2 regions of the Azospirillum sp. A1-3 genome follow, and region 1 is predicted to be linked to the other one. Evidence: predicted binding sites of a transcription regulator. Region 1 holds the regulator's gene; the other holds the start of a gene.
What was found. Region 1 encodes HrcA, which represses chaperone genes, less so after heat shock. Its sites were predicted from a motif close to GTTAGCACTCNCCNNNGGNGAGTGCTAAC; they were not measured.

Region 1 (15,119 bases):
CCGCGGCTTGGGCGGGGTCAGAACCTGGGTGCCCTTGAAATGGTTGATGAGGGCCAGCAAGTTGGCCGGCGCCAGCACGTCCAGATCGGGACCGGCCCAGGCCGCTTCGCCACCACAGGCGGCCGGGCAGATCAGGCCGCGGTCGTTGGCCAGCGCGTCGATGGCGGCGGGTAGCACGCCGGCCACCGGTGTCAACGCGCCGTCCAGCGCCAGCTCGCCCAGCGCGACATAGCGGGCGATCTCCGCATCCGGCAGAACCCCCATCACCGTCAGCAGGCCGAGCGCGATGGGGAGGTCGAAATGGCTGCCCTCCTTCAGCACGTCGGCAGGGGCGAGGTTGACGGTGATGCGCTTGGCCGGCAGCGCCAGCCCCAGCGCATGCAGCGCGGCGCGCACCCGCTCCCGGCTTTCGCCCACCGCCTTATCGGGCAAACCGACGACGGTGAAGGCGACGATTCCGCCGGACATCTGGACCTGAACGTCGATCCCCAGCACCTCGATGCCCTGGAACGCCACCGTGTTGACGCGCGCAACCACCACCGCACCCCGGAACAGACGCCCATGCGGGCCAATTACACGCGATTGTAGTCACCGCCGGAGCAATGCGCCAGCGCGGGATGAGGACGGCCATCGCCACGGCCCCGTCATGCCCGCCCGGCGCAGGGAGCGGTTGTCGCGGCCGTCTGGCCGCCTAACATGAGGGCCAACGCATTCCCGGCCGCATTACCGGCAAGCATCGTCGAAAAGGATCCGCCACCGTGCAGCTTCACCTGAGCACCTGGGCCGAGGTCGAAACCTACCTCAAGACCTCCAAGGGCATCATCATGCCGATCGGCTCGACCGAGCAGCATGGGCCGAACGGGCTGGTCGGCACCGACGCTATCTGTGCCGAGGTCATCGCCAAGGGCGTCGGCGACGCCACCGGCGCGCTGGTCGGCCCGACCATCCCGGTCGGCATGGCCGTGCACCATATGGAATTCCCCGGCTCGATGACGCTGAAGCCGTCGACGCTGATCGCCCTGCTGCGCGACTATGTCGGCTCGCTGGCCGAACACGGGTTCGAGCGCTTCTTCTTCGTCAACGGCCATGGCGGCAACATCGCCACCGTCCGCGCCGCCTTCTACGAGATCCATGCGGAGAACCGGGCGCTGCGCGGCCGCGATGCGCCGGACCTGCGCTGCGCCCTGGTGAGCTGGTGGGAGAATGGCGAGGTCGCCCGCCTGTCGCGCGAGCTGTACCAGGGCAAGGAGGGCTCGCACGCCACCCCCAGCGAGGTGTCGCTGACCCAGTACGCCTATCCCGACTCGATCAAGACCGCGGCGCTGGAGCCGGAACAGGCGCCGGCCGGCGGCTTCCACGACGCCCGTGACTTCCGCCGCCGTTATCCCGACGGCCGCATCGGCTCCGCCCCCGGCCTCGCCCGCCCGGAGCATGGCCGGCAGCTGTACGAGGCGGCGGTCGCCGCCATCGCCACGCAGTACCGCAACTTCCTGGCGGAGCAGTAAGGGGCGTCGAGCGGTCGTGATGAAACGGCCTTGCGACCGTTTCAAGGTCGCATGGTGGCGGGGCTTCTTCGCCCCGCACGTTGATTCGGCGGTCGGACCTGCCTAAATTCGGACCGGTTGACGGAACTTCCGTTCCGCAGCCGCCCAGCCCGAACAGAGCCCGACCGCCCTAGTCCATGATCAACGAGCTGAACCAGCGATCGCGCGAGATTTTCCGGCTGATCGTCGACGCCTATGTCGCGTCCGGCGAACCGGTCGGCTCGCGCACGATCTCCAGGCGGCTTGGCATGGCCTTGTCGCCCGCGACCATCCGCAACGTGATGGCCGACCTGGAGGAGCAGGGGCTGCTCTATGCCCCGCACACGTCTGCCGGCCGCATTCCGACCGACGCCGGCCTGCGCATCTTCGTCGACGGCCTGCTGGAAATCGGGTCGCTGACCGAGGACGAGCGTGCCTCGATCGAAGCGAAATGCTCCGCCTCCGGCCGCGCCTTCGCCGACGTGCTGGGCGAGGCGTCGACCATGCTGTCCGGCCTGTCGCACTGCGCCGGGCTGGTGGTGGCGCCCAAGACCGACCGGCCGCTGAAGCATATCGAATTCGTGTCGCTCGGCCCCGGTCGCGCCCTGGTCGTCCTGGTGAACGAGGACGGGCTGGTCGAGAACCGGGTGATCGAGGTGCCGATGGGGGTGCCGACCTCCACCCTGCAGACGGTGTCGAACTTCCTCAGCGCCAAGCTCGCCGGCCGCACGCTGGACGAGGCGCGGCAGGAGGTGCTGCAGGAGATCGAGCAGCAGAAGACCCAGCTGGACGAATTGTCGCGCAAGGTGGTCGCCGCCGGTCTGGCCACCTGGGCCGGCAGCGGCGGGTCGAACGCCGGCCAGCTGATCGTCCGCGGCCAGTCCCGCCTGCTGGAGGACGTCACCGCGCTCTCCGACCTGGAGCGGGTGCGCGGCCTGTTCGAGGCGCTGGAGACCAAGGAGACGATGCTGCGCATGCTGGACGCCACCGGGCGCGGCGACGGCGTGCAGATCTTCATCGGTGCCGAGAATGTGCTGTTCAGCCATTCCGGCTGTTCGATGATCATCTCCCCCTTCCAGAACAGCCGGGAACAGGTGATCGGCGCCATCGGCGTCATCGGCCCGACCCGCATCAATTACGCCCGCATCATTCCGCTGGTGGATTACACCGCCAAGGTGGTCAGCCGGCTGATCGGCTGAGCGCCGCCTCCCTCACTCACTCCGCCTTTTGACGAAGCAAGAATTGAGAAAACCATGAGCGAAGAGCAGAACAAGCCCTCCGACGCCACGGTGGAGCCGACCGAGGCCACCGCCGAGACCGCCGCCGCCAACGCTGCGGAAACCGGTTCGCCCGAGGACCGCGTCGCCAAGCTGGAAGCCGAGGTCGCCAGCCTGAAGGACCAGCTTCTGCGCGCCATGGCGGAGACGGAGAACACCCGCCGCCGTGCCCAGCGCGACCGCGAGGACGCCAGCAAGTTCGCCGTGTCCAGCTTCGCCAAGGAACTGGTGTCGGTCGCCGACAACCTGCGCCGCGCGCTGGACGCCGTGCCCGCCGAGGGCCGCGAGCAGGACGAGATGCTGAAGGGCCTTGCCGTCGGCGTCGAGGCGACCGAGCGCCAGCTGTTCGCCGCCTTCGACCGCGCCGGCATCAAGAAGCTGGACCCGGCCGGCGAACCGTTCGACCCGAACTTCCATCAGGTGATGTTCGAGATCGAGAACACCGGCAAGGCCGCCGGCACCGTCGTCCAGGTCCTGCAGCCCGGCTACACCATCCACGGCCGCCTGCTGCGCGAGGCGATGGTCGGCGTCGCCAAGGGCGGTGACGCCGGCGGCCAGCACGTCGATACGAAGGCGTAACCATATCGCCTCTGCCAACCCCCCGGTTCAGCGGCGATGCCGCCGGACCGGGGGTTTGGCGTTGTTCGGGGTAAGGAACGCCAGCGGTTGACGGTCGCCGGGAAATTGCCTAGGCCTTTCCCTTATTCCTTTCGGCCGAGCAACCGGAGCCGCCTTTCATGCCCCCCTCTGCGACCAAGAGCGTCCTGACCGTCGACGATTCCAAGACCATCCGCGACATGGTCGGTTTCACGCTGAAAGGCGCCGGCTATGAGGTGGCGGAGGCGTCGGACGGCAATGCCGGCCTCGCGCTCGTCAACCAGCGCAAGTTCGACTGCATCATCACCGACCTGAACATGCCGGGCCTGGACGGGCTGGCGCTGACCCGCGCCATCCGCGGCTCGTCCCTCAACCGCGCCACCCCGATCCTGCTGCTGACCACCGAAGCCGACCCCGCCAAGAAGTCCGCCGGCCGCGAAGCCGGCGCCACCGGCTGGCTGGTGAAGCCGTTCAACCCGGAAAAGCTGGTGGAGACGGTGCGGAAGGTTTGTCCGTAAAGCCTGTGCGCACCCGTCACCCGCACCCTTGACAGACACCACTCCGCCCACGAAGCTGAGGCCGCCGTCCGCAAACAGGCGGCGACATATGCTTGTTCTCAGGGCAGGGTGAAACTCCCGACCGGCGGTATCCCTTCAACTGAAGGGGAGCCCGCGAGCGCCCGTGGCACCCGCCACGGGGACAGCAGACCCGGTGCAAGGCCGGGGCCGACGGTTACAGTCCGGATGGAAGAGAATGAGCTGGCTACGCAGCCACCCATGCCGGACGTAAAGCCTGGACCGGGGTGACGGCGATGGCTTGCGCCGACACCGTGGATGCATTGCTTCCCGATGCCGGAGGATCTCTTTTGCGCCCTGATTCAGGCTCGCCCAATTTTTGGAGTGAGAACCATGAATCAGCCCCAGACCCATGATGGCCTTCTTTCCCGTTTCGGTACGCCGGAAGAGCGGATCGCCCTCGCAGTCGAGCGCATCCGCAAGGGCGGCGGAGTCATCGTAGTCGACGATGACGACCGCGAGAATGAAGGCGACATCATCTACCCGGCCGATGCCATTACCATCGACCAGATGGCCTTCCTGATCCGGACCTGCAGCGGAATTGTCTGCCTGATCCTGCCGGAAGAACGACTGGAAAGGCTCGATCTTCCGCCGATGGTGTCGGCCAACAGCGCCCGCTTCGGCACTGCCTTTACGGTATCGATCGAGGCCCGAACCGGTGTCACCACCGGGGTATCGGCCGCCGACCGCGTCACCACCATCCGAACGGCCATAGCTGAAGATTGCCGGCCCGAGGACCTGGCGCGGCCGGGCCATGTCTTCCCGATCCGCGCCAATCCCGGCGGCCTCGCCGCCCGCCGCGGCCATACCGAGGCCACCATCGACCTGATGTTCCGGGCCGGCCGCAAGCCCGCCGGTGTCCTGTGCGAGGTGATGAACCCCGACGGCACAATGGCCCGCCTGCCGGAGCTGGTTGCCTTCGCCGTGGAGCACGATCTGCCCATCGTCAGCATCGCCGATCTGGCCGGCGACCATGGCCTGCGTTCAGTAGCGTGAGGGAAGCGGCCCCGCCTGAACGGGCGGGGCCGTCACTCTCAGGCGGTGGCTGACCGCCGCGCCACCAGAAACTCCCCCTCAGGATCATGCGCGGCGAAGCGCTGCTGGGCCTTGCCACGGTCGGCAACGGCATAGCAGTAGACGCAGCCGTGCGGACAGCTGTCGTAGTCACCGATGTCGCGGCTCTCCGCACAGAGGCAGCCGGGCCGGTTTCCCTTCTCCCTGGCCGCAACCGGATAGCCGGCGACATCCGACAGCCTCTCCGCATCGACGCAGCGAGCCGGCGCCGTGCCGGGCGCCCCCACCAGTTCCGGCTGGGTGCAGAGTGTCAGCGCCATCCCCTCCCCCGCCGCGATCTCCGCCAACTCCGCCAGCAGCGCGCGTTTCTCCTCCGCCTCCGGGTCGCGCCAGCCGATGCCGGCGGCGGCGAGGTTGCGGGCGGTCTTGCGGTAGGGCTGCAGGAAGGAGACCACCACCTCGTCGGTCACCCCGTGCAGCGCACGTGCGATCCGGGCGAAGGTCTCGCGGTGCCAGTCCGGCGGGGTCGCGTCGGTGAAGGCAATGGGGTCGTAGCGCCAGACCACCGCCCGCGGTCCCCAGCGCTCGCGCACCCGCGCCATATGGCCGACCGCCGTCTCCCAATCGGGAACCGAGCGTTCCAGCGCGGTGGGCAGGCCGGTGACGCTGTACTGCACGATGAAGGGAAAGCCCCGCTCCGCCACGCTGTCGAGCGCGCCGAGGAACGGTCCCAGATTCTTGGTCCAGAAGATGAAGCCGTCGACCACCGGCCGGGTCAGGTCGATGCGGTAGGTCTGTCCGCCATAGGGGTTGACCATCCGGCAATAGCCGGCGTCCAGGCGGTTCAGGAACCAGCGCCCGTAGAAGGCGGGAATGTCGGTCTTGTAGCTGGCGGAGATGATCATCCCGCCAGCATGGGAATGCCGGCCCGCCGCATCAAGGGCGGACCGGCATAACCGGAGAGCGGATTACTGGACCGCGCGGACTTCGACCACTTCGGGGATGTAGTGGCGCAGCATGTTCTCGATGCCGTGCTTCAGCGTGGCGGTCGAGCTGGGGCAGCCGGAGCAGGCCCCCTTCATCGCCAGATAGACGACGCCGCGCTCGAAGCCCTGGAAGGTGATGTCGCCGCCGTCCTGGGCGACCGACGGGCGGACGCGGGTGTCCAGCAGTTCCTTGATCTGCTCGACGATCTCTTCGTCGTCGGCATTCGACGCCGCGGCATGGCCGTCGCCGCCGTCCTCCAGCAGGACCGGGCGGTCGGCGGTGAAATGCTCCATGATGACGCCGAGGATCGACGGCTTCAGCAGGAACCAGTCACGCGCATCGGTCTTGGTGATGGTGATGAAGTCGGCGCCCAGGAAGACGCCGACGACGCCGTCGATCTCGAACAGGCGCTGGGCGAGCGGCGAACGGGCGGCATCCTCGCGGCTGGTGAAGTCGGCGGTGCCGCGTCCGAGCACGTCACGCCCCGGCAGGAACTTGAGAGTCGCCGGGTTGGGCGTCTGCTCGGTCTGAATGAACATGGTCTGGTCCTCCATCGGCGGCGGAATGGAACCGCCGGCGCGCCCGGGATTGGGCCGCGGCACGATTGGGGGAAATTTGGGCCGAATCGCCGGGCGGATCAAGGACCCGGACTGTGTGGGTATTCGGCATCCGGCATGCGCGCTCTGACCGTGTCCCCTATCCTTACTTACGTAATCGCGTCCAGCGCCTCGTTGCTGAGCCCGCCGGGCACGATGGTCAGCGGGATGCGCAGCCGCCCCAGGCCGCGCCCGGTGTAGTAGGAGATCAGCGGACCGGGGCCTTCCGGGTCGGTGCCGGCGGCCAGCACCAGGATGGAAATGCTCGGCTCCTCCCCAATCAGGGCCAGCACCTCCTCGGTGCGGTTGCCTTCGCGGACATAGAGCGCCGGCAGGGTGCCGGTCAGCTGGTTGACCTCGCGCGCCAGCTTCTGGAGCATCTGCTCCGCCTCGGCGCGCTGTTCCTCGCGGATCAGGTTCTCCACCGCCAGCCAGTGCTGCATCTCGCCCTTTTCCAGGACGGTCAGCAGCGCCACCTTGCCGCCCGACTTGCGGGCGCGCAGGCAGGCATAGCGGAGCGCCACCTTCAGCTCCGGGCTGTCGTCGACCACCACAAGGAAGATGCGCACCGGCTTGGGAGCCGGCGGCTGGGTGGGCGTTTCCGGCGTCGTGGACTGCGTCGCGTCGCTCATCTCGATCACCCTCTCGGCTTAGATCCGGCGGAATGCGGCGCCGGCCGCCCAGCCGGCCGCGATGGCGCCGACGACGGCGGCCACCCCGTAGATGACCGGGCGGTTGCGGGCGAAGTCCGACACTTCGGCGCTGAACCCGATCTTGGACACCACCAGCGGCGTGGTCTGGGCACTGACCACGTCGCCGTCGCGAATCAGCAAGGCTTCGACATTGTACAGCCCGGTCGGGACGTTTGCCGGAAAATAGATGTTGGTGCGGAACAGCCGTTCGCCCAGGAAGGCGACCTGTCCCATGGAAATTGCGTAAAGCCCCTGGCGCTGCTTGTTGCGGATCAGCGCGCTGCGGTAGGCGGCAAGCTCCTCCGGCGGCAGGGTGGCGTCGGCCGGCAATTGCAGCTGCGGCAACCCCAGCTGTTGGCGTTCCAGAACCGGGCGGCCGACCAGCTGGTCGAGCGGCCGGCTGACCGCCACCGTGTAGAAGCTCGGCACCTGCTCGAAGCGCACGCTGTCGGTGTTCATCCACATGCCGGCCACCCGCTGCTTGCGGCGGACAGTGGCGGGGCCGCGCGGGCCGGTGACGACGATGGCGACGTCGCCCGCCCCGTCGGTGGTGCCGAACAGCACGACCTCCGTGCCGGTGAAGCCGGTGGTGATGGCGATCAGGTGGCTGGACAGGTCGGCGACCAGCTGCTGCGCCCACACCGTCGCCGCCACCGTGCCGCCCAGCAGCAGCCCGGCCAGCGCCGCGGCGGCCTGGATCAGCCTGCGTTTCTTCCGCCCCGCCATCATCTCAACCCCGTGGTCAGGGTGAACAGGTCGTCGGGGCGGGAGAACAGATCCCAGGCCAGCTTCAGCGCCACCGCGACGACGATGGTCGCCAGCGCCAGCCGGGCGGTTTCGCCGCGCAGGCGGCTGCCCGCCTTCGTTCCGAACTGGGCGCCGATCACGCCGCCGATCAGCAGCAGAAGCGCCAGCATGGCGTCCACCGTCTGGTTGGTGGCGGCCTGCAGCAGGGTCGCCGCCGCGGTGGTGAAGATGATCTGGAACAGCGAGGTGCCGGCGACCAGCCCGGCCGGCATGTTCAGCAGATAGATCATCGCCGGCACCAGAAGGAAGCCGCCGCCGATGCCCATGATCGCCACCAGCATGCCGCCGACCGCCCCGATCCCCGCCGGCAGCAGGGCGGAGATGTACAGCTTCGACCGCTGGAACCGCATCTTGAAGGGCAGGCCGTGCAGCCAGATGTGGCGGTGCAGCTTGCCGCGTTTCGCCGTCGGCGCGCGGCGGCGCAGGATGGCGCGGCTGCTTTCCACCAGCATCATGCCGCCGATGGTGCCCAGGAAGAAGACGTAGGACAGGGTGATGGCGATGTCGATCTGGCCCAGCCGCTGAAGGATGCCGAAGATCCACACCCCCACCGCGGTGCCGATCACGCCGCCGGCCAGCATCACCACGCCCAGCTTGACGTCGACGTTGCCGCGCCGCCAATGGGCCAGCACGCCCGACACGCTGGCGGCGACCAGCTGGTTGGCCTGGGTGCCGACGGCGATGGCGGGGGGAACGCCGATGAAGATCAGCAGCGGCGTCATCAGGAATCCGCCGCCGACACCGAACATCCCCGACAGGAACCCCACGAGCCAGCCCATGCCGAGCACCAGCAGCGCGTTGACCGACATCTCGGCAATCGGCAGGTAGACTTGCATGAATCGGCAATCTGTCGGGAAGTTCAGGATGGGCGGCGGGACCGGCAGCTTACCCGAGCCGACGCTGTGGCGGAAGACCGCAGAGCCGGCCTTTGGGGCTGGAATCCCGGCGCAAGAGGGAGGTATCAGGGCACCGGCGCGTGGAAGAAGACCTTGAAGCCGGCCTTGTGCGGAAAGACGTGCTCCGCCTCGCGCCGGGCAGACTGCAGGTCCAGCGCATGGACCAGCACCCGGTTGTCATAACGCCAGACCGGGTTCACCGGCTTTCCCGCGGCGCGGGCGGCGGTGGCGACGGCGGTGTCGTACTGCACCTCCGCCCGGAAGGCGCGGCGATTGCCTGCGGGCAGGCCGAGGATGTGCAGGAAGACCGGCGATTCCTTGTCCACCGCATCGATCTGGCGCTGAAGATGGCCGACCCGCTGTTCGGCAGCCGACAGCCGGCCCTTCGCCTCCTCCAGCCGGCAGGTCAGGTCGGCCAGCGCCTCGGTCTCCCCGCGCTGGCGTTCCTTCAGGGGCACCACCGACTGGCGCAGCCGGTCCAGCCCGGCGACCCGGTCCCAGCTGTGCCGGATGCCGACCCAGCACAGGTGGCACAGCACCGCCAGCGCCGCCACCAGCGGAACCGCCGAGTCGAGGATCGTCCGCACCGCCTCCATCACCACCCCATCCCTTGCCCCATCGCCCCGATACTCGCAGCCGCTCTTGGCACGCCCGTTGCTGAAACGCCGGCGCAAGCACGCAAGGAGCGTGCCGGAGGAGCGGAGGGACGATGAGCGCGCAGACGCCGCTGCTGCTCGTGCTGGAAATGGTGATCCTGATGGCCTGCCTCAGCTGGATCACCGTATCCATTCTGCGGATCGGCAACCGGATCGCCGCCGTCCAGCGCCGCCGCTCGCAGCTGCATCAGGGACGGACGGAGCTGACCCGAACCACCGAGTCGCTACGCCGCGACATGCACCACCAGGAGACGGAACTGCGGCAGGCGGAAGAGGCCATCGCCGTGCGCAACGCCCAAGCGGTGGAGCTGCAAACCCGGCTGAACGACCTGCGCCGGCAGGGGCCGCGCGAATACACACTTTTCAACGAACGCTTCGGCGAGAAAGACCGGCTGTGGCTGCTGACCGTCCCGCGACCGGACCGGCCGGAGCGTTGGGCGGTGGCCGCCCCCGACAGCGGGACGGCGATGGCGCTGCTGTGCGCCAGGATCACGGTGCCGGAACGTCCCGTGATCGATGATCAGTTGAATTAACCCCAAAACGGAACCGGCCGCAGTTGCAGAATGCAACGCGGCCGGCAACGTCTTCGCGATTTGACGCGCAAATCGCGCCCGGGGGACGGCTTACGCCAGCAGGCCCTTGGCGGCGACCAGTTCGCGCAGGTTCACTTCCGGCCGGGCGCCGACATGGCTGATGATCTCCGCCGCGGCGACGGCGCCCAGATGGCCACAGACCGCCGGGGACAGGCCGCGGGTATGGCCGAACAGGAAACCGGCGGCATAGAGATCGCCGGCGCCGGTGGTGTCGACCACCCGCTCCACCGGCTCGGCCGCCACCTCGACCACCTCGCCGCCGGAAACGATGACGGCGCCCTTCTCGCTGCGGGTCAGCGCCGCGGTCTTGCCCAGACGCTTCACCGCCGCCAGCGCGTCCTCGAACCTGTCGGTGCCGTAGAGGGCGCCGATCTCGTGCTCGTTGGCGAACAGGATGTCGACGTGGCGCTCCACCAGATCGACGAACTCGGCATGGTGGCGGTGGACGCAGAAGCTGTCGGACAGCGACAGCGACACCTTGCGGCCGGCGGCGTGCGCGATCTCAGCCGCCTTGCGGAAGGCCTCCTTGGCGCGGGGCGGATCCCACAGATAGCCTTCCAGATAGGTCACCTGCGACCCGGCGATCAGCGCCTCGTCGATGTCCTCCGGCCCCAGCTCGACGCAGGCGCCGAGATAGGTGTTCATGGAGCGCTGGGCGTCCGGCGTGACCAGGATCAGGCAGCGCGCGGTCGGCGCCCCACCCAGCAGCGGCGCGCTGTCGAAGGCGACGCCGGAGGCGCGGATGTCGTGGCGGAACACGTCGCCCAGCTGGTCCTTGGCGACCTTGCCGACATAGGCGCCGCGACCGCCGAGCATGGCGATGCCCGCCATGGTGTTGCCGGCCGAGCCGCCGGAGACCTCGACGCCCGGCCCCATCCGGCCGTACAGCTCCTCCGCCCGGGCGGCGTCGATCAGCGTCATCGCCCCCTTCTCGATGGTGTTGGCGGCGAGGAAGGCGTCATCGGCGTGGGCGATCACGTCCACGATGGCGTTGCCGATGCCGGTGACGTCGTAGGCAGACGTGGCCATGGGTTCTCCTGAGGGATCTCGCGGTATGGGCGGAATTGCGGCGCGAGTATAGCGACCGCCGCCCGCATCACAAGTGCGGCTCCTGGAAGCACTCCCGAAACTCCCGCGGGTTGGAGCCGACCACAGTCACTTGCATGATGAAAGTGACTGTGAGACAGTCGCCGCCATGCGACGCACCCGGCTGACCGACTTCCCCTGCCCCATCGCCCGCGGCCTCGACGATGTCGGGGAATGGTGGTCCCTGCTGATCCTGCGCGACGCGATGCTGGGCGTTACCCGCTTCGACGAGTTCCAGCGCAGCATCGGGCTTGCCACCAACATGCTGACCCGGCGACTGCAGGCCCTGGTTCAGGCCGGGCTGCTGGAAAGGCGGCCCTACCAGGAACGCCCGCTGCGCCACGGCTACCACCTGACCGACAAGGGACGGGATTTCCTGCCGGTGCTGATCGCCATGGCCGATTGGGGCGGACGCTGGCTGCTGCCCGACGGAGCGTTCCGGCTGGTCGACCGCGAGACCGGGCAGCCGGTCGAACCGGTGCTGGTCGATCGCAACAGCGGCGAACCGATCCGGCCGGACCGGCTGCGTCCGGAATTGACGATCCCTGAAAAGGACGAAACCGAATGAGACGAGTCGTGGTCACCGGCCTTGGCGCCGTCACTCCGCTCGGTGCCGGCGTGGCGCCGAGCTGGCGCGCCGTGCTGGACGGCCGAAGCGGCATCCGGGCGGTGAGCGGGGTCGATGCCGCCGACCTGCCCTGCCGCATCGCCGGCCAGGTGCCGGACAGCGGCGACGCCGCCTTCGACGCGGATGCGGTGGTGCCGCCCAAGGACCAGCGCAAGATGGACCGTTTCATCCTTCTGGCGCTCGCCGCCGCGGAAGAGGCGGTAGCCGATGCCGGCTGGCGCCCGACGGACGCGGAGGCGCAGGAGCGCACCGGCGTGATGATCGGCTCCGGCATCGGCGGCCTGCCGGGTCTGGCCGAGGCGGCGCTGACCCTGCACGAGAAGGGACCGCGCCGCATCTCGCCCTTCTTCGTTCCGTCGACCCTCATCAACCTTGCGTCGGGCCATGTCTCGATCCGCCACGGCTTCCGCGGACCGAATCATGCCGCGGTGACCGCCTGCGCGACGGGGGCGCATGCCATCGGCGACGCCGCCCGGCTGATCGCCATGGACGATGCCGACGTCATGCTGGCCGGCGGCAGCGAGGCGGCGATCTGCCGGCTGGGGATTGCGGGCTTCTGCGCCGCCCGCGCGATGTCGACGGGCTTCAACGACGACCCGGCCCGCGCATCGCGCCCCTGGGACCGCGACCGCGACGGCTTCGTCATGGGCGAAGGAGCCGGCGTGCTGGTGCTGGAGGAGTTGGAGCACGCGAAACGGCGCGGGGCCAGGATCTATGCCGAGGTGACCGGCTACGGCCTGTCGGGTGATGCCTACCACATCACCTCCCCGGCGGAGGACGGCAACGGCGCCTTCCGCGCCATGCGCGCCGCGCTGAAGCGGGCGGGGCTGGCGCCGGACGCCGTCGACTACGTCAACGCCCATGCCACCTCCACCCCCGCCGGCGACCCGGTGGAGATCGCGGCGGTCAAGCGCCTGTTCGGCCCGGCGGCGGCCGGCCTTTCCATGTCTTCGACCAAATCGGCGACCGGCCATCTGCTGGGAGCGGCGGGCGCCGTGGAGGCGATCTTCGCCATCCTGGCGCTGCGCGATCAGGTGGCGCCGCCCACCCTGAACCTGGAGGCGCCGTCGGAGGGCTGCGACCTGGACCTCGTGCCGCTGCGGCCGAAGGAACGGCGCATCCGCCATGCCCTGTCGAACAGCTTCGGCTTCGGCGGAACCAACGCGGCGCTGGTGTTCAGTCCGCTGGCCTGATGGGATGACGGAAGGGGGGACTGGAACCCGGCGCCCGGCCACCGTAGATATGCGGGCGTCCGTTCTCCCCTCCTCCTCAACCGATCCACGGACCGCCGATGATCCGCGCCCTCGTGCTTGCCTTCGCCCAGCTGTCCGACCCGCGCGTGCGCCGGGTGGTGTGGATCGGCGTGCTCGTTTCGGTGATCGCCTATGCCCTGCTGGCCGGCGGCGCATGGTGGGCGCTGTCGGTGACGCCGCTGACCGGTTACGGCTGGGTCGATGCCACCATCGACGTGATGGGCGGGCTGGGGGTGCTGGTGCTGGCGTGGCTGCTGTTCCCGGCCACCGTCGGCACGGTGTCGAGCTTCTTTCTGGACGAGGTGGTGGAGCGGGTGGAGGCGCGGCATTACCCCGCCCTGCCCGCTCCGCGCCATGCCGGCTGGCTGGAGGAACTGGCGACGGCATTGCGGTTCCTGCTGCTGGTGCTGGCGATCAACCTGCTGGCGCTGCCGGTCTACATCTTCGCGCCCGGCCTGAACCTGATCGTCTTCTACACCGTCAACGGCTATCTGCTGGGGCGGGAATATTTCGAGATGGTGGCGCACCGCCGGATGGACCGCGCCACGGCGCGGGCGATGCGGCGGGCCCGGCCGCTGAAACCTTTTTTGGCCGGGACCGTCATTGCCTTCCTTTCGACAATCCCCTTCGTCAATTTGCTGGTCCCGGTCGTCGCCAGCGCCTTCATGGTTCATGTCCTACAGTCCATGTCGGCTCCCCTTGCGGCGGGCCGGACGACCGTGATACGCCGCTAGGCGGCACGGCCGCACGCCGTCGCCTGCCCGGATATCGCCTGCGGCGCCCGCCTTCCCGGCGGCGCGCTTCCGGCACCGGGCCTTTCGACTTCCAGGCCATCCCGCCACCCGCATGTCCAGATTGGGGGAACCGCTCATGCTGTTCGGACGAAAGACACCGCCCGCCGCTCCCAAGGCAGACAGCCCCGTCCCGCCGCAGCCGGGTGTCCGTCCGTACACCCCGGGCGAGCCCGGCGCCGTCTCGTCGCCGCTCGCCTCCCTCAACAATCCGGCACAGGCTCCTGGACACCATCCGGCCTCCGCCCCGGTATCCGCCGTGGCGGCCGGAGACGCCGCACCCAGCATGGCCCACGCCCTGACCGATCCGCAGAGCGCCTCTCCGGCCTATCCCGACATGCCTTCCGCCTCGAAGGGACCCGACATGAACAGCATCCCCAAGCCCCCGTCCGCGCCGTCCATGCCGGGTGCCGGCTTCAAGCCCGACGTGCCGCGCCGGGTCGTCGACATGCCGGGCTCCGCCCCGCGCCAGCCGTCGATTCCCGTCGCCACCCCGGCGGCGGCTCACGCAGCCCAGGCGCCCGTCCAGGCTCCGGTCGCCCAGGCCCCGATGGCTCCCGCCATGCCGGAGCAGCGCCGCCTGACCGTTGGCCGCGACATCTCCCTGACCGGCGAGATCGGCTCCTGCGACGTGCTGGTGGTGGAGGGCACGGTCGAGGCCAAGCTGCGCGAAGGCCGCTCGGTCGAGATCGCCGAGAGCGGCCTGTTCAAGGGCTCCGTCGAGATCGAGGAGGCCGACATCGCCGGCCGCTTCGAGGGTGACATCTCCGTCCGCGGCCGTCTGACCGTCCGCTCCACCGGCAGGATCACCGGCTCGATCCGCTTCGGCGAGCTGGCGGTCGATGCCGGCGGCCAGCTGATCGGCGACATCCAGCTGTACAGCGCCAAGCCCGCCGCCGCTCCGGCCCCGGTTCAGGCGCCGGCCCAGGCGCCCGTCGGGCAGGTTCCGGCGGCCGAGGCCGTCTGACCCGCTTTCCGAAGCGCAAGGCACGCAAAGCAACGCCCGGCTGGCTCCCGCCATGCCGGGCGTTCTGCGTTTCCCCTCAGGGATCAGGCGATGATCTTGTCCTTGTAGCCGCAGAGGTCGGCGACCGGGCAGATCGGGCAGTCCGGCTTGCGCGCCTTGCAGACATAGCGGCCGTGCAGGA
Region 2 (15,119 bases), 2.3 Mb from region 1:
GCACCAGATGGATGGCGAGACCGGCGGTGTTGGGGCCGAGCAGTTCCACCGCCCGGTTGAAGCACAGATAGGCGGCGATGGACGGGAACAGCACGGTATAGCCGACCGCCAGCAACGTGATGCCGCTGGCCTGCACCGGATGGCCGCTGACGCTCTCCCAGATGTAGAAGGGCAGCAGTTCCACCGCGCCGATGGCGAAGGTGACGACGACGAAGCTCAGGCCATGGATCGCCGGCCGGCGGCGCAGCAGCGTGGTATAGGCGGCATAGATCACCACCGCTGCCAGCATCCAGACGTCGCCGGCATTCAGCTCCAGCCCCAGCAGGGTCGCCGGATCGCCGTGCGAGATCAGCGTCGTCGCGCCGACCAGGGACACGGCGATTCCCACCCCCTGCATCGCCCCGATCCGGTCGCGGAACAGGACGAGGCTCATCAGCACGATCATCACCGGCATCGACGACTGCAGCATCACGCAGTTCAGCGCGGTCGTCGTGTTCAGCGCGATGTATTGGAAAGTGTTGTAGATGCCGATGCCCAGCGTGCCCAGCAGCAGGACGCTCTTCCACCGCGCCAGGATCGGCGTGATGTCGTGGCGCAGATGCGGCCAGGCGAAGGGCAGCACCACCAGCATGCCCAGGCACCAGCGCCAGAAGGCCAGCCCGATGGGCGGCACCGCCCCGGCGACCGCGCGCCCCAGGACCGCGTTGCCGGCCCAGAACAGGGGAGGCAGCATCATCAGCAGCCAGGCCTGATCGGCCAGACGGGAACCTTTGGCGGAGACGACGCGGTCGGCGGGCATCGGGCTGTCCGTGCGTTAGATCGGATTGCGTAAAATCGGCATCGATTTGAAGCGTGAATCCGATCGCCAAACATAAGGCTGGAGCTTCCTGCGTTTCATACTGAACGCAGGAAGCTCTAGCTGCGGCGGCGGGGCGAGGCGAAGACGCTGGACGCGGACAGGGCGCCGGCGCGGTCGCTGCTGTCTTCGGCGCGGAAGACGCTGGGGCGGGATTCGCGGCGGGGATGGCGCGGGGCGTCTTCACGGCCCTCACCACCACGACCCTCGCGGCCTTCGCGGCCCTCACGACCTTCGCGGGGCGGCTTGGCGGGCTGGCGCAGTTCGGCGTCGAGTTCGGCGATGCGCTTGACCAACGCGTCACGGATGGCGGGGGCCGCGTGGGCTTTCAGCGTCGCCAGCTGCTCCTTGAGCTGAACCAGCTGGCGCTGCTTCTGCTCGCGGGTGCGCTTGATGGCGACGTTGTCGGAATGCTGGCCCTCGAAGGAGCGCATGGAACAGGCCCTCGTTAAAATATACGGAAGTCAGGAGGCCGGCGCCCCACGCTGGGGCACCCGGCAAGAGAGGGGCGGATTATTGGGAGGCGACCGCGGCAAAGCAAGGCGGAGTTCGCCTTGACATTTCTAGGTTGGGGCTTTTCGCGACGGCCGCGAATGGGCGCGACCTGCTCCCCCGCATCACTCCGGGCAAAAGAAAAGGGCGCCCCCTTGCGGAGGCGCCCCTTTCCGAACCGACCGACAGCCGGACAGTGGGCTATTAGAAGCCCATGTCGTCCATGCCGCCCATGCCACCCGGCATGCCGCCCGGAGCAGCCTTCTTCTCCGGCTTCTCGGCGATCATCGCCTCGGTGGTGATCAGCAGGCCGGCGATCGAGGCCGCGTCCTGCAGGGCGGTGCGAACCACCTTCACCGGATCGATGATGCCGGCGGCGACCAGATCGGTGAACTCACCCTTCTGGGCGTCGTAGCCGAAGTTGGCGTCGTTCTGGTCCAGCAGCTTGCCGACCACGATCGAACCGTCGGTGCCCGCGTTGTAGGCGATCTGACGGACCGGGGCCTGCAGGGCGCGGCGGATGATGTCGATGCCGACGCGCTGCTCGTCGTTGGCCGGGACCAGCTTGTCCAGAGCCTTGCCGGCGTACAGCAGGGCCGAACCGCCACCGGCGACCACGCCCTCTTCCACCGCGGCGCGGGTGGCGTGCATGGCGTCGTCAACGCGGTCCTTGCGCTCCTTCACCTCGACCTCGGTCGCACCGCCGACGCGGATGACCGCGACGCCGCCGGCCAGCTTGGCCAGACGCTCCTGCAGCTTCTCGCGGTCGTAGTCCGAGGTGGTCTCCTCGGCCTGGGCGCGGATCTGGCCGCAACGGGCTTCGATGTCGGCCTTCTCGCCGGCGCCGTCGACGATCGTGGTGGTCTCCTTGGAGATCACGACCTTCTTGGCGGTGCCCAGCATGTCGAGGGTGACGTTCTCGAGCTTGATGCCGAGGTCTTCCGAGATGACCTGGCCGCCGGTCAGGATGGCCATGTCCTCCAGCATCGCCTTGCGGCGATCACCGAAGCCCGGGGCCTTCACGGCAGCGATCTTCAGGCCGCCGCGCAGCTTGTTGACGACCAGGGTGGCCAGAGCCTCGCCCTCGATGTCCTCGGCGATGATCAGCAGCGGACGCGACGACTGCACGACCGACTCCAGAACCGGCAGCAGCGGCTGCAGACCCGACAGCTTCTTCTCGTGCAGCAGGATGTACGGATTCTCGAGATCCGCGATCATCTTGTCGGCGTTGGTGATGAAGTACGGCGACAGGTAGCCGCGGTCGAACTGCATGCCCTCGACGACGTCCAGCTCGGTGTCCAGGCTCTTGGCCTCTTCCACCGTGATGACGCCCTCGTTGCCGACGCGCTCCATCGCCTGGGCGATCATCTTGCCGATCTCGGCTTCGCCGTTGGCGGAGATGGTGCCGACCTGGGCGATCTCGTCGTTGGTCGTGACCTTCTTGGCGCGGGCCTGGATGTCGGCGACGACGGCGGCGACGGCGATGTCGATGCCGCGCTTCAGGTCCATCGGGTTCAGGCCGGCGGCGACCTTCGTCACGCCTTCGCGGACGATGGCCTGGGCCAGGACGGTGGCGGTGGTGGTGCCGTCACCGGCCAGATCGTTGGTCTTCGAGGCGACCTCGCGGACCATCTGGGCGCCCATGTTCTCGAACTTGTCCGACAGTTCGATTTCCTTGGCGACCGACACACCGTCCTTGGTGATGCGCGGAGCGCCGAAGGACTTCTCGATCACGACGTTGCGGCCCTTCGGGCCCAGCGTGACCTTCACGGCGTCGGCGAGGATGTCAACGCCACGCAGCAGCTTTTCGCGCGCGGTGGGGCCGAACTTGACGTCTTTGGCAGCCATGTCTCGATTCCTTTAACTTGTAAATTTCGAAGGATACGGGCGGAGGACTTAGGCCTCGATCACGCCCATGATGTCCGATTCCTTCATGATCAGGTAATCGACGCCTTCGATCTTCACTTCCGTGCCCGACCACTTGCCGAACAGGATACGGTCGCCGGCCTTGACGTCCAGCGCCACGACCTTGCCCGACTCGTCACGGGCGCCGGGGCCGACGGCGATGATCTCGCCTTCCTGCGGCTTTTCCTTGGCCGTGTCGGGGATGATGATCCCACCCTTGGTCTTGGTGTCGGACTCCAGACGCTTGACGACGACGCGGTCGTGCAGCGGGCGGAACTTCATGGAATGCCTCCTTGGATCAAGGCTTGGTTCTGACTGACGTGAATTGGCGCGGGCGGCGGCTGTTAGCACTCCCACCCGGCGAGTGCCAGACAGCTAATAGAAGCGGTTTGGGGATTCAAGAGGCTCATTTCGGAATTTGTCGCGAATGTTGGCAGCACTCACCGAAACATGCTGCTAACACACTGAAAGAACTTGATATTTTCCGTTGCGCCCCGCCCCGCTCCGCGGCAAGATTTCTTCAAACGGTCACGAAGGACCCGACCGTTCCGGCGCCTGCCTTCCTGCCGGGACGGCACCGGGAGGAACCGGACACCGCCAGACCCACCCGATCCCCCAACCGAACGGGAGACCGCGCATGGCCGATCTCAGCCTCCAGCTCCGCGATTTCCGCCTGACCACCGCCGAGATTCTCTATCATATGCCGGACCATCCCGGCCTGCTGCAGTGCTACCTGTGGCAGGAACTGGACCAGGCGCCGAACTATCCGGTGCTGCGCCGCTTCCTCGATTTCTGGCAGCGCAATCTGGACGGCAAGCTGCATTCGGTGCGGCTGGCGAGCCAGACTCTGATCACCCCCGGCGAGCTTCGCCACGCCGCCGCCGATTTCCGCCTTCACTGATCCCGGCCAACGCCCTTCCCTCCTGTGACTGTCGTCACAGCACCACGCTCCGGTATTCGCTAAAATTTTAGCGAATACCGGAGCTGCAGAGGTGGAGGGGACGATGGCGGCGAAGCGGAAGGCGGTGGACTGGCGGAATCGCGAGAGCCGGCTGGTGGAGGCGCTGCTGGAGGTCACGACCATTGCCGGGCTGTTCGCGCTGCTGTTCGCCCTGTTCGTGCTGTTCGGCGCCGCGCAGACGCTGACACCCTGACTCTCCGGGACTCTCCGGCAGCCCATCCGGTGGGCTTTCGCCGAATTACGACAATTTGCATTCTATCCTTCCCGTTAAGCGCGTATCTCGCATAGGATCGCTCCCGTTGCGGGCGGAGGGTGTCCGCCCGGCGCGCCAACCGGGAGTTAGCATCCATGACCACCAAGCCGGTCTGCCAAGCCGCGGTCGATCTCGTGAAGCATTTCGAGGGCCTGTACCTCAACGCCTATCTCTGCCCGGCCGGCGTTCCCACCATCGGTTACGGCCACACCGCCGGGGTGAAGATGGGCCAGACCATCACTGCCGAGCAGGCCGACGCCTTTCTCGCCTCCGACCTGACCGAGGCGGCGGGCCGCGTCGACGGGCTGGTGAAGGTGGCGCTGAACGACGACCAGCGCGGCGCCCTGTCCTCCTTCGTCTTCAACCTGGGCGCCGGCAGCCTGCAAAGCTCGACCCTGCTGAAGCTGCTGAATGCCGGCGATTACGCCGGGGCCGCCGACCAGTTCGGCCGCTGGGTCTATGCCACGGTGAACGGCAAGCCGACCAAGCTGGCCGGCCTCGTCGCCCGCCGCGCGGCGGAAGAGGCACTGTTCCAGGGCCAGACCGCCCAGCCCCAGACCGGGGTGACCACCGCCGACGGCACCGTCTGATCCGCCGCCCGGCGGGCCCCGGACGAAGGCGCCGGGCAAGAGGAGTTTGACGGGACGGGATGTTCGCACCACATTGGCGAACATCCCACCGCCGTGCTCCGGAATGCCGCCTTGACCGCCTTCGCCTCCGACAGCTTCGCCGCCTCCCCCCGCCCGAATCCGAACCGGCCGATCGCCGTCTGGCTTCTGGTCTGCGCCGCCATGGTGCTGGCCATGGCCGTGATCGGCGCCATCACCCGGCTGACGGAATCCGGTCTGTCGATGGTGGAGTGGAAGCCGCTGATCGGCATCCTGCCGCCGCTGTCCTCGGCGGAATGGAACCGCGTCTTCGACCTGTACAAGGCGACGCCGGAATTCCGCATCTACAACAGCCACATGGATCTGGCCGGCTTCCAGTCGATCTTCTGGTGGGAGTGGTTCCACCGGCTTTGGGGCCAGCTGATCGGCTTCGTCTTCCTGATCCCCTTCCTGCGCTTCTGGATGCAGGGCCGCATCTCGGCAGAGCTTTGGCCGAAGCTGGCCGGCCTGTTCCTGCTGGGCGGGCTGCAGGGCGGCATCGGCTGGTTCATGGTGAAGAGCGGGCTGGTCGATTCGCCGAACGTCAGCCATTACCGGCTGGCCCTGCATCTCAGCACCGCGATCCTGATCTATGCCCTGCTGCTGCGCACGGCGTTCGGCCTGCTCGATCCGCTGCCGCTGGCCGGCTGGCGGCCGGAATCGGCGCCGTTGCGTCGCCATGCCCGCTGGGCGCTGGGGCTGGTCGCCGTCACCATCGTCTGGGGCGCCTTCGTCGCCGGATCGGATGCCGGCTTCGCCTACAACACCTTCCCGCTGATGGCCGGCCACTGGATCCCGCCGGAGGTCGACACGCTGACCCCCTGGTGGATCAACCCGTTCGAGAACACCGCGGCGATCCAGCTGATCCACCGCGTGCTGGCGATCCTGACCGGCGTGGTGGTGCTGGTGCTGACCGCCCGTGTCCTCAATGCCCGCCTACCCGGCCGCGCCGGCCGCGCCGCTCTGGCGTCGGGTGCGATGGTCCTGCTGCAGATCGCCATGGGCATCGCCACGCTTCTGACCGTCGTGTGGATTCCCATCGCCGCCGCCCATCAGGCCGGCGCCATCCTCGTGGTGTCGATGCTGGTGTGGCTGCTGTTCGAACTGCGGTCCGTGGACTGACCGCTCCGCGTTACGCCCCTTCGGCCAGATCGTACATCGCGTCGAGGTCGGCGATCAGGACCTTGTTGCCTTCCTGCAGCGAGATCACCCCGGCCGTCTTCAGCTGGGTGAAGGTGCGGCTGACGGTTTCGGTGGTCAGGCCGAGATAGTCGGCGATGTCGGCGCGGCTCATCGGCACGAAGACCGGGTTTTCCTTGTGGCCGCGGCGGGCGGCGCGCTGCGACAGCATCAGCAGGAAGGAGCAGATCTTCTCCTTCGCCGTCTTGCGGCCGAGCAGTAGCATCTGGTCCTGCGCGGCGGCCAGCTCGTTCGACGCCATGGAGAACAGGCGCCGCTGCATCTTGGGGAATTCCTCCAGCAGCGCGTCGATCTTCTTGCGCGGGAAGCGGCAGAGCGAGGCGCTGGTCACCGATTCGGCGGTGTAGGCATAGCTGTCGTTGACGGCCAGCCCCAGGAAATCGCCGGTCACCAGGAAGCCGGTGATCTGGCGGCGCCCGTCCGGCAGCAGCTTGTACAGCTTCACCGTGCCCGAGGTGACGTTGTAGAGCGCGTCGGCGGCGTCACCCTCGGCGAACAGGGTGTGGCCGGCATCGATGCGCACATTCTGCAGAATGTCGGCAAGACGGCGCAATTCCTCGGGTTCCAGCGCGGCGCACACCGTCAGGCTGCGCACGGGACAGGCCCCGCAGGGATTCATTTCCGTCGCAGCGCTCTTATCGCGAGCGCGAACCATATCGAAGGGTGGCATGGACGAACCCAGCCTTTCATTCCGCATGCGCTCATATTGGTGGCAATCGCTCGGAATCGCAACCTCGCACGCATACGTCCCTTTCATTGCCCACACAGAATGTGGGCTTATTGCCCCCGCCCGGCCTCCGCCGGCTTGGCAGCCTCATGTCCGGCGCGGGCGGGCGGCGGCAGATCGTCGTCGAACAGCACGCGGTGGGCCGCCCCGTCCAGATCGTCGAACTGGCCGGACTTAAGCGCCCACAGAAAGGCCCCCAGCCCCAGACCGCCCAGGCTCAGCGCGATCGCGATCAGATAGAGAAGCTCGTCCATCACCCGAATCCTTACCCGAGGCTTCCCGCGCAGCGTTGTCCCGCACGGGAAGATCCTTGACGACGGCGCCGCGGGCCAGCCGCAACGCGTTGAGAATGACGATCAGCGACGAGGACGACATGGCCAGCGCCGCCAGCAGCGGCGTCAGCAGCCCTCCCATCGCGAGCGGCACGGCGCACAGGTTATACACCAGGGCGATGCCGAAATTCTGCTTCACCAGCCGGCCGGACCGACGGGAAACCTCCACCGTCTCGACGATCGGGCGCAGCAGCCGGCCCTGGAACACCACGTCGGCGGCGGTCTGGCTGACATCCACTGCGGTGGAGGGCGACATCGACACCGCGGCGGCGGCCAGCGCCGGGGCATCGTTCAGCCCGTCACCGACCATCAGCACGGTGCGGCCCTGCGCCGCCATGTCGGCCAGCGCCGCGGTCTTGTCGGCCGGCGTCTGCTCGGCCCGCCAATCGGCGATGCCCAGCCGCTCCGCCACCGCCGCCACCGCGCCCTTGCGGTCGCCCGACAGCAGCTTCACCTCCAGCCCGCGCGCCTTCAGCGCCGTCACCACCGCGGCGGCATCCGGACGCGGGGCGTCGAGGAAGACGATCCGGCGCGGCTCCTCGCCCGGACGCGCCAGCCACAGCTCCGGACCGGCGGCATCCTCGGCATCCGACGGCGCGCCGGTGAAGCGGCGGCTGCCAAGCCGCACCTCGCCGTCCGCCGTCTGCAAGGACAGGCCGGCGCCGGCGATCTCGCGCACACCGGCGGCCACCGGCACCTCCGGAGCGACGGCGGCCAGCGCGCGGGCCAGCGGATGGCGGCTGGCCGCGGCGAGCGAGGCCGCGAGAGCCAGATCCTCCGCCGGCAATCCGTCGAGCTGCGGCACCGGGCGCCCCTCGGTCAAAGTGCCGGTCTTGTCGAACACCACCGTATCGATGGCGGCAAGCCGTTCCAGCGCGGTCGGGCTTTTCAGCAGGGTGCCCTGCCGCATCAGCCGGCCACTGGCGATCACCTGCACCACCGGCACGGCCAGCGCCAGCGCGCAGGGGCAGGTGATGATCAGCACGGCGATGGCGTTCATCAGCGCGTCCTGCCACACCACCCCGCCCAGCAGCATCCAGGCGGCGAAGGTGGTCAGCGCGGTCAGATGCACGACGGGGGCGTAGAGGCGCGACACCCGGTCGGCGATGGCGACATATTTGGCGCGGCCCTGCTCCGCCACCTCCATCAGCCGGACGATCTCGGCCAGCAGCGTGCCCTCCCCCACCGCGGTGACGGTCAGGCGCAGCGGCGCGGTCAGGTTCAGGGTGCCGGCGAAGACCTGATCGCCCGGCCGCGCGGTGCCCGGCACCGTCTCGCCGGTGATCAGGGCGGTGTCGAGGTCGGACACGCCGTCGGACACCCGGCCGTCGACGGGGATGCGCTCGCCGGCGGCGACCAGGATGGTGCTGCCGGGGCCGACCTGCTCCGGCGCGACCACGGCGCTGGTGCCGTCCGCGTTCAGGATGGTGACGGCGTTGGCACGCAGGCCCAGCAGCTGTTCCGCCGCCGACCGCGCCCGGCCGCGCGCGCGCTGGTCGAGATAGCGGCCGATCAGCAGGAAGAACAGCAGCATCACCGCGCCGTCGAAATAGGCGTGCTCGCCGCTGTGGATCGTCTCGAACAGGCTCATGCCGGTGGCGAGCAGGACGCCGATGGTGATCGGCACGTCCATGTTGGTGCGGCCATGGCGCAGCGCCGACAGCGCCGAGCGCGCGAAGGGCCGCAGCGCATAGGCGATGGCCGGCATGCAGACCAGCGCCGAAATCCAGTGCATCAGGTCGCGGGTGGCGGCGCCCATGCCCTGGCTGTGACCGGCCCAGACCGACACCGACAGCAGCATGACGTTGCCCATGGCGAAGCCGGCCACCGCCATGGCGCGCAGCAGCTCCTTCTCGCTCTTGGCCTGGGCACCGCCCAGCCGTTCCGGGTCGAAGGGCACGGCGCGGTATCCCAACTGCGCCACGGTGCCGACCACCGCGTTGGCGTCGGTCTCCTCAGGCTTCCAGCGCACAGTCAGCCGGCGCGTGGTCATGTTCATGCGGGCCTGACTGATGCCCGGCTGCCGGCTGAGCGCCGATTCGATCAGCCAGACGCAGGCCGCGCACTGCATGCCGTCGACCATCAGGTGCAGGCTGCGGCTGCCGTCGGACTCCTCGCGCGCATGCGGTTCGTAATCGGCGGCCGGGGTCTCGTCGGGACGCAACGGGCGGGCGGTGGGATCGACGCTGCGGCGCTCGTAATAGCGCTCCAGCCCCAGCCCGCGGACGAGGTCGTAGGCGGCGGCGCAGCCGGTGCAGCAGAAGGGACCGGCGCCGTCACCGGCGGTCACGGCACCGGCGGTCGTCCCGTTCTGCGCGCCTTCGCCCAGCTCTTGTCCGCAATGGAGGCAGACGGTCATCTCAACGTCACCCTGACTGTCCCGGTCGCGGCGGTGTCGCCGCCGTCACTGCACCCAGACGCGCTTCTGGTCCTGATAGTCGCCGGTGGCGTGGGTGATGACGAAGCGCATGTCCCACTGGCCTTCCAGATCCAGCTCCACCGGGGCTCCATAGCGGCCCTCGCCCAGATAGGGCAGCGTCAGGCTCTTGTCGTGCCCTTCCGCGGTCGGGCGGATCATCGTCACGGAGACGGTGGCGTCCTTCAGGACATGACCCTGCTTGTCGCGCGCGGTGATGGAGATCACCGCCTTGCGCGGCTCGGTGCTGGTGAATTGCGGCTCGACCTGCCAGCCGCGCTCCGCCTGGGCGCGGGCGCCGGCGAGATCGTTGTTGTAGCCGAGACCCTTGATGAAGTGGTTCTCGGTCTCCACCCCGGTCCAGCTCGACATCGCGAAATGGACCATCACCCCGTTCACTGCCAGGACGATCATGAAGACGCCGACGAAGATCCAGGGGATGTACCATCCCGGCTGGCGCGGCGCCTTGCCACGCTTCGGGGGGACGGGGCGGTTTCCGGTGGCGGTGCTGATGCTCATGGTCGGTGGCTGCCCTTCGACTGGTCGGCTGCTTTCGATCGGCGGCGTTCGATCGACGATGTGTGTGGCCGGTCGGGAGGCACTATGGCGACCGATTGCCGCAGGTACATTGCGATGGATCAAATGACAGGAAGTTAACGAAGCGGCCGTCCGACCGCCAGTTGCGCATAAGAAAAAGGCGCCGGGGAGTGCCCCCCCGACGCCTTTCCGGTCAGTTCCGAACCGGTTCCCCGGTTGGACGGCTTACTTGCCGCCGCCCAGGTTGTGGACGTAGACCGCCAGCGACTTGATCGTCGCGTCGTCCAGACGCTTGGACCAGGCCGGCATCACGCCGGCGCGGCCGTTGGTCACCGTCTCCATCAGCGTCGCCTTGTCGCCGCCGTAGAGCCAGTTGGCTTGGCGAAGCGGTGGGGCGCCAACGCCGTCGATGCCGGCGGCAACCGCACCCTGGGCCGCGTCGCCGTGGCAGGCGGCGCAGTTCTCGTCATAGACGGTCTTGCCCTTTTCGGCCTTGCCCGCGTCGGCGGTCTTGCCGTTCAGCGACAGAACATAGTCCGTCACCTGATCGATCTGATCGCGGGTGAGGATGCCGTCCTTGCCGAAGGCGGTCATGCCGACGTTCGGGGTGCCGCGGGTGTCGCCGTCATCCGAGCGGATGCCGTGCTGGATGGTCTTGTAGATGTCGGCCGAGGCACCGCCCCACAGCCACACGTCGTCGGCCAGCGTCGGGAAGCCCTTGGCACCCTGGCCGCCGGCACCGTGGCAGGCGGCGCAGTTCTCGTTGAAGTAGGAGCGGCCGCCGGCCATCGCGAAGCCCAGCAGGTCCTTGTCCTTCTGGATTTCGTCGACCGACTTGGCGGCGATGGCGGTCAGGTACTTGGCCTGGCCGGCCTTCGCTTCCGCCAGCTTGGTGTCCAGTTCCTCGCGCTGGGAATAGCCGAGGATGCCCTTCGTGTAGGTCTTGCCCAGCGGCCAGGCCGGGTAGAACACGTAATAGGCCATCGCCCAGGCGATGCAGACGTAGAAGAGATACAGCCACCACTTGGGCAGCGGATTGTTCAGCTCGCGCAGTCCATCCCACTCGTGGCCGGTGGTCTCGACGCCGGACAGCTCGTCCTTGTAATTCTGTGCCATGGTCTAAAGCTCCTGACCATCATCCTTGAGCGGGATCTGGGCGGCGTCGTCGAAGGTGCGGCGGTTGCCGGGCCACATGGCGTAAACCAGGATGCCCGTCAGCAGCAGCATCAACCACACCGTCCAGAAGGACCGAAGCATCACCGTGATCGAATCCAAGTCCATGGATTCCTCCCCCGATTACTGCTGCAGCTGCTTGGACTGGTACTTGGTGAAGTCCACCATGGTGCCCAGCACTTGCAGGTAGGCAACCAGAGCGTCCATTTCGGTGACGGTCTTGCTGCCGGTGAAGTTCGCGACCACGGCCTTCGGGTAGCGCTTCGTCAGGCCGGCGGTGTCGCCGTCCGGGTTCTTCTGCGCTTCCAGGTCGGCCTTGGCGTTGGCGATCTGCTCGTCGGTGTAGGGCACCCCGACGACCTTCAGGGTCTTCAGGTGGTCGGCGATGTCGCCGTAGCTCAGCGGACGGTCCTTCATCCAGCCGTAGGTCGGCATGATCGACTCCGGCACGACAGCGCGCGGGTTCACCAGATGGGCGACCTGCCAGTCGTTGGAGTACTTGCCGCCGACGCGGGCCAGATCGGGACCGGTGCGCTTGGAGCCCCACTGGAACGGATGGTCGTACATCGACTCCGCCGCCAGCGAGTAGTGACCATAGCGTTCGACCTCGTCACGGAACGGACGGATCTGCTGGCTGTGGCAGTTGTAGCAGCCTTCGCGGAAGTAGATGTTCTGCCCGGCCAGCTCGAGCGGGGAGTAGGGACGGACCCCCTCCACCTTCTCGATGGTCGATTCGATCGTGAAGAGCGGGACGATCTGAACCAGACCGCCGATCGACACGGTGATCAGCACGAGCACGATCAGCAGAAGGGTGTTCCGCTCGATCAGGTCGTGGCTGAAGCCCTTTTTATCCTGAGCCATTTCTCGCATCCTTCCCTAGCGTCAGGCCGCGCCGACCGTCGCCTTGTGCGGCGTGGTGACATAGGGCTTCTCGATGCGGACATCGCCCTTCGCCGTGCGCCACAGGTTGTAGACCATGATGAGAGCGCCGGTGACGAACAGGACGCCGCCCATCGCGCGGATCACGTAGAACGGGTGCATCGCCGCGACGGTCTCCACGAAGGAGTACTGCAGGAAGCCCAGGTTGTCGTAAGCGCGCCACATCAGGCCCTGCATGATGCCCGACACCCACATGGCGGTGATGTACAGCACGATGCCGATGGTGGCGGTCCAGAAGTGGTAGCTGACCAGACGCAGGCTGTAGAGCTGCGAGCGCTTCCACAGCACCGGAACCAGATAGTAGATCGCGCCGAAGGAGATGAAGGCGACCCAGCCGAGAGCGCCGGAGTGCACGTGGCCGACGGTCCAGTCGGTGTAGTGCGACAGGGCGTTGACCGGCTTGACCGACATCAGCGGGCCTTCGAAGGTCGACATGCCGTAGAAGGCGACCGAGGTGACCAGGAAACGCAGGACCGGGTCGGTGCGCAGCTTATCCCAGGCGCCCGACAGGGTCATGATGCCGTTGATCATGCCGCCCCAGGACGGCATCCACAGCATGACGGAGAAGGTCATGCCCAGCGTCTGCGCCCAGTCCGGCAGGGAGGTGTAGTGCAGGTGGTGCGGACCGGCCCAGATGTAGAGGAAGATCAGGGTCCAGAAGTGGACGATCGACAGGCGGTAGGAATAGACCGGCCGCTCGGCGCGCTTGGGCACGAAATAGTACATGATGCCCAGGAAGCCGGCGGTCAGGAAGAAGCCGACCGCGTTGTGGCCGTACCACCACTGCACCATCGCGCTCTGCACGCCCGACACGTAGGTGTAGGACTTCATGCCGAACAGCGACACCGGAACGTTGACGTTGTTGCCGATGTGCAGGATGGCGACGGTCAGGATGAACGCCATGAAGAACCAGTTCGCCACATAGATGTGCGACTCGCGCCGCGTCATCACGGTGCCGATGAACTGGACCGCATAGAGCACCCAGACGACCGTCAGGTACAGGTCGAGGATCCATTCGGGCTCGGCGTATTCCTTGCCCTGGGAGAAGCCCAGGACATAGCTCAGCGCCGCGAGCACGATGAAGATGTTGTAGTTCCAGAAGATGAACTTCGCCAGCCCTTCGCCCCCGAAAAGATGCTGGCGGCAAGTCCGCTGGACCGAATAGAGCGAGGTGGCGAGCAGCACGTTGCCGCCGAACGCGAAAATCACGGCCGAGGTGTGGACCGGGCGCAGGCGCCCGAAGCTCGTCCACTCCAGCCCGAGATTCAGCGCCGGGAAGGCCAGCTGCAGAGCGATGAAGGTGCCGGCCAGGAAACCGACCACGCCCCAGAACACTGCAGCGATAACGAAGAGTCGGATGGCGTCCTCATTGTAACGCACGTCTTCCGACACCCGCTGGCTGCCCAGGGTGGCCCCTGAAGTCAGAGTCGCTGATGTCATACAATCTCTCCCGTTTGCCCCGGGCGGCCGTGGGGCCGCGCCTTCTGGGTTGCACCACCACTGGGTACGTACTGTTAAGGAGCGGGACAGGTTGCACTCGGCAATGCCGAAAGGGACGCCGGGCGCGCCTGTCTCCAATGGACGCCACTATGTGTATGGGGGGGTTCAGCAACATTGATCTACGTCAACGACCCTTGCGGCCCGGGGCTGCCATCGTTCAGTGTCCTTGCAATCGGCCGGACTGAAATGGACGACAGTTTCATCGCCAAACCCCTTGGTCGGCGCCAGATCGACCAGGCCTATCCGCTGGTCTGCGCCATCGCGCCGGGCCTGGGGATCGACCAATGGCGCGCATTTGCCGCAGCGCTGCTCGGCAGCGCAACCATGGGCAGCAGCCCCAAGGGCGGGAACGGGGGCGGGGGCGGTGCCGGGACGGACGGCCTGCCCGCAGCCAGGGGCATCATGACCGTGCAGAACGCGCAAGGGTACATGCACGGCCTGTTCTCCTACGCGGTCGAACCGCAGCTCCTCCATGGCCGGACGCTGTGCGTCGACAACTTCGTCGTGCTCGACCTGTTCGACATCGCCGGCCCCGCCGAGACTCTGCTGCAGGCGATGGAAGGGCTGGCCCGGCAGCTCGGCTGCACCGCCATCCACACCACCCTGCCGGAGCGCTACCTGCCCCGGGACTCCCGCCGCAACCCGATCCCCGACTGCTTCCACAGCGAAGGCCACCGGCAGGAGACCGTCCGCTTCTGCAAGGATCTGGTCGTGGTCAACGACAATGCCCCCGACCTGCCGGGCGGCGCGGTTGGAGCGGAATAGCGGCGCCGGCGGGCAAGCTCCATGCGGCCATTGCGCGCCGGCGAATTGCCGCTAGGATGCGGCCATGAGCGACACCGGCACCAAACCCGTCAAGAAATACCCGCCGATCCATTTGCAGGCCGGCCGCCAGCGGCGCGTCATGCATGGACATCCCTGGGTCTATTCCAACGAAGTCCAGATGGACAGCATCGCCAAGGCGGTGCCGCCCGGCAGCCCGGTGCGGCTTCTGGACCCCGGCGGGACGCCGCTGGGCATCTACACCTTCAATCCGCACACGCTGATCGCCGCCCGGCTGCTGTCGAACGACCCGGCGACCGTGGTGGACCACGCCTTCATCGCCGGCCGGCTGCGCCGCGCGGTGGAACTGCGCGACCGGCTGTTCTCCCGCCCCTTCTACCGCGTCGTCCATGCCGAGG

Region 2: the regulator HrcA is predicted to act here: its motif matches at 3,597-3,625, upstream of groES (co-chaperone GroES).

What each region holds. Positions count from the first base shown of each region.
Region 1 covers NZ_JAMSLU010000001.1:2,483,551-2,498,669, forward strand. The annotation lists gene M5E06_RS11955 (YifB family Mg chelatase-like AAA ATPase) at 1-537, opposite strand, end outside; gene M5E06_RS11960 (creatininase family protein) at 759-1,505, shown strand; gene hrcA (heat-inducible transcriptional repressor HrcA) at 1,682-2,722, shown strand; gene grpE (nucleotide exchange factor GrpE) at 2,777-3,379, shown strand; gene M5E06_RS11975 (response regulator) at 3,538-3,915, shown strand; FMN riboswitch at 4,006-4,156, shown strand; gene ribB (3,4-dihydroxy-2-butanone-4-phosphate synthase) at 4,306-4,968, shown strand; gene M5E06_RS11985 (DUF1848 domain-containing protein) at 5,007-5,891, opposite strand; gene M5E06_RS11990 (NifU family protein) at 5,955-6,512, opposite strand; gene M5E06_RS11995 (universal stress protein) at 6,680-7,201, opposite strand; gene M5E06_RS12000 (TIGR02186 family protein) at 7,220-7,990, opposite strand; gene M5E06_RS12005 (sulfite exporter TauE/SafE family protein) at 7,987-8,904, opposite strand; gene M5E06_RS12010 (hypothetical protein) at 9,030-9,560, opposite strand; gene M5E06_RS12015 (hypothetical protein) at 9,674-10,153, shown strand; gene M5E06_RS12020 (adenosine kinase) at 10,244-11,242, opposite strand; gene M5E06_RS12025 (winged helix-turn-helix transcriptional regulator) at 11,409-11,867, shown strand; gene fabF (beta-ketoacyl-ACP synthase II) at 11,864-13,120, shown strand; gene M5E06_RS12035 (EI24 domain-containing protein) at 13,219-13,914, shown strand; gene M5E06_RS12040 (bactofilin family protein) at 14,051-14,938, shown strand; gene nth (endonuclease III) at 15,022-15,119, opposite strand, start outside.
Region 2 covers NZ_JAMSLU010000001.1:139,720-154,838, reverse strand. The annotation lists gene M5E06_RS00675 (DMT family transporter) at 1-799, opposite strand, end outside; gene M5E06_RS00670 (hypothetical protein) at 916-1,290, opposite strand; gene groL (chaperonin GroEL) at 1,553-3,196, opposite strand; gene groES (co-chaperone GroES) at 3,245-3,535, opposite strand; gene M5E06_RS00655 (usg protein) at 3,891-4,154, shown strand; gene M5E06_RS00650 (hypothetical protein) at 4,258-4,407, shown strand; gene M5E06_RS00645 (lysozyme) at 4,563-5,057, shown strand; gene M5E06_RS00640 (COX15/CtaA family protein) at 5,169-6,236, shown strand; gene M5E06_RS00635 (Crp/Fnr family transcriptional regulator) at 6,247-6,933, opposite strand; gene ccoS (cbb3-type cytochrome oxidase assembly protein CcoS) at 7,092-7,295, opposite strand; gene M5E06_RS00625 (heavy metal translocating P-type ATPase) at 7,216-9,732, opposite strand; gene M5E06_RS00620 (FixH family protein) at 9,778-10,308, opposite strand; gene ccoP (cytochrome-c oxidase, cbb3-type subunit III) at 10,552-11,442, opposite strand; gene M5E06_RS00610 (cbb3-type cytochrome c oxidase subunit 3) at 11,446-11,607, opposite strand; gene ccoO (cytochrome-c oxidase, cbb3-type subunit II) at 11,623-12,360, opposite strand; gene ccoN (cytochrome-c oxidase, cbb3-type subunit I) at 12,382-13,878, opposite strand; gene M5E06_RS00595 (hypothetical protein) at 14,125-14,703, shown strand; gene M5E06_RS00590 (class I SAM-dependent rRNA methyltransferase) at 14,768-15,119, shown strand, end outside.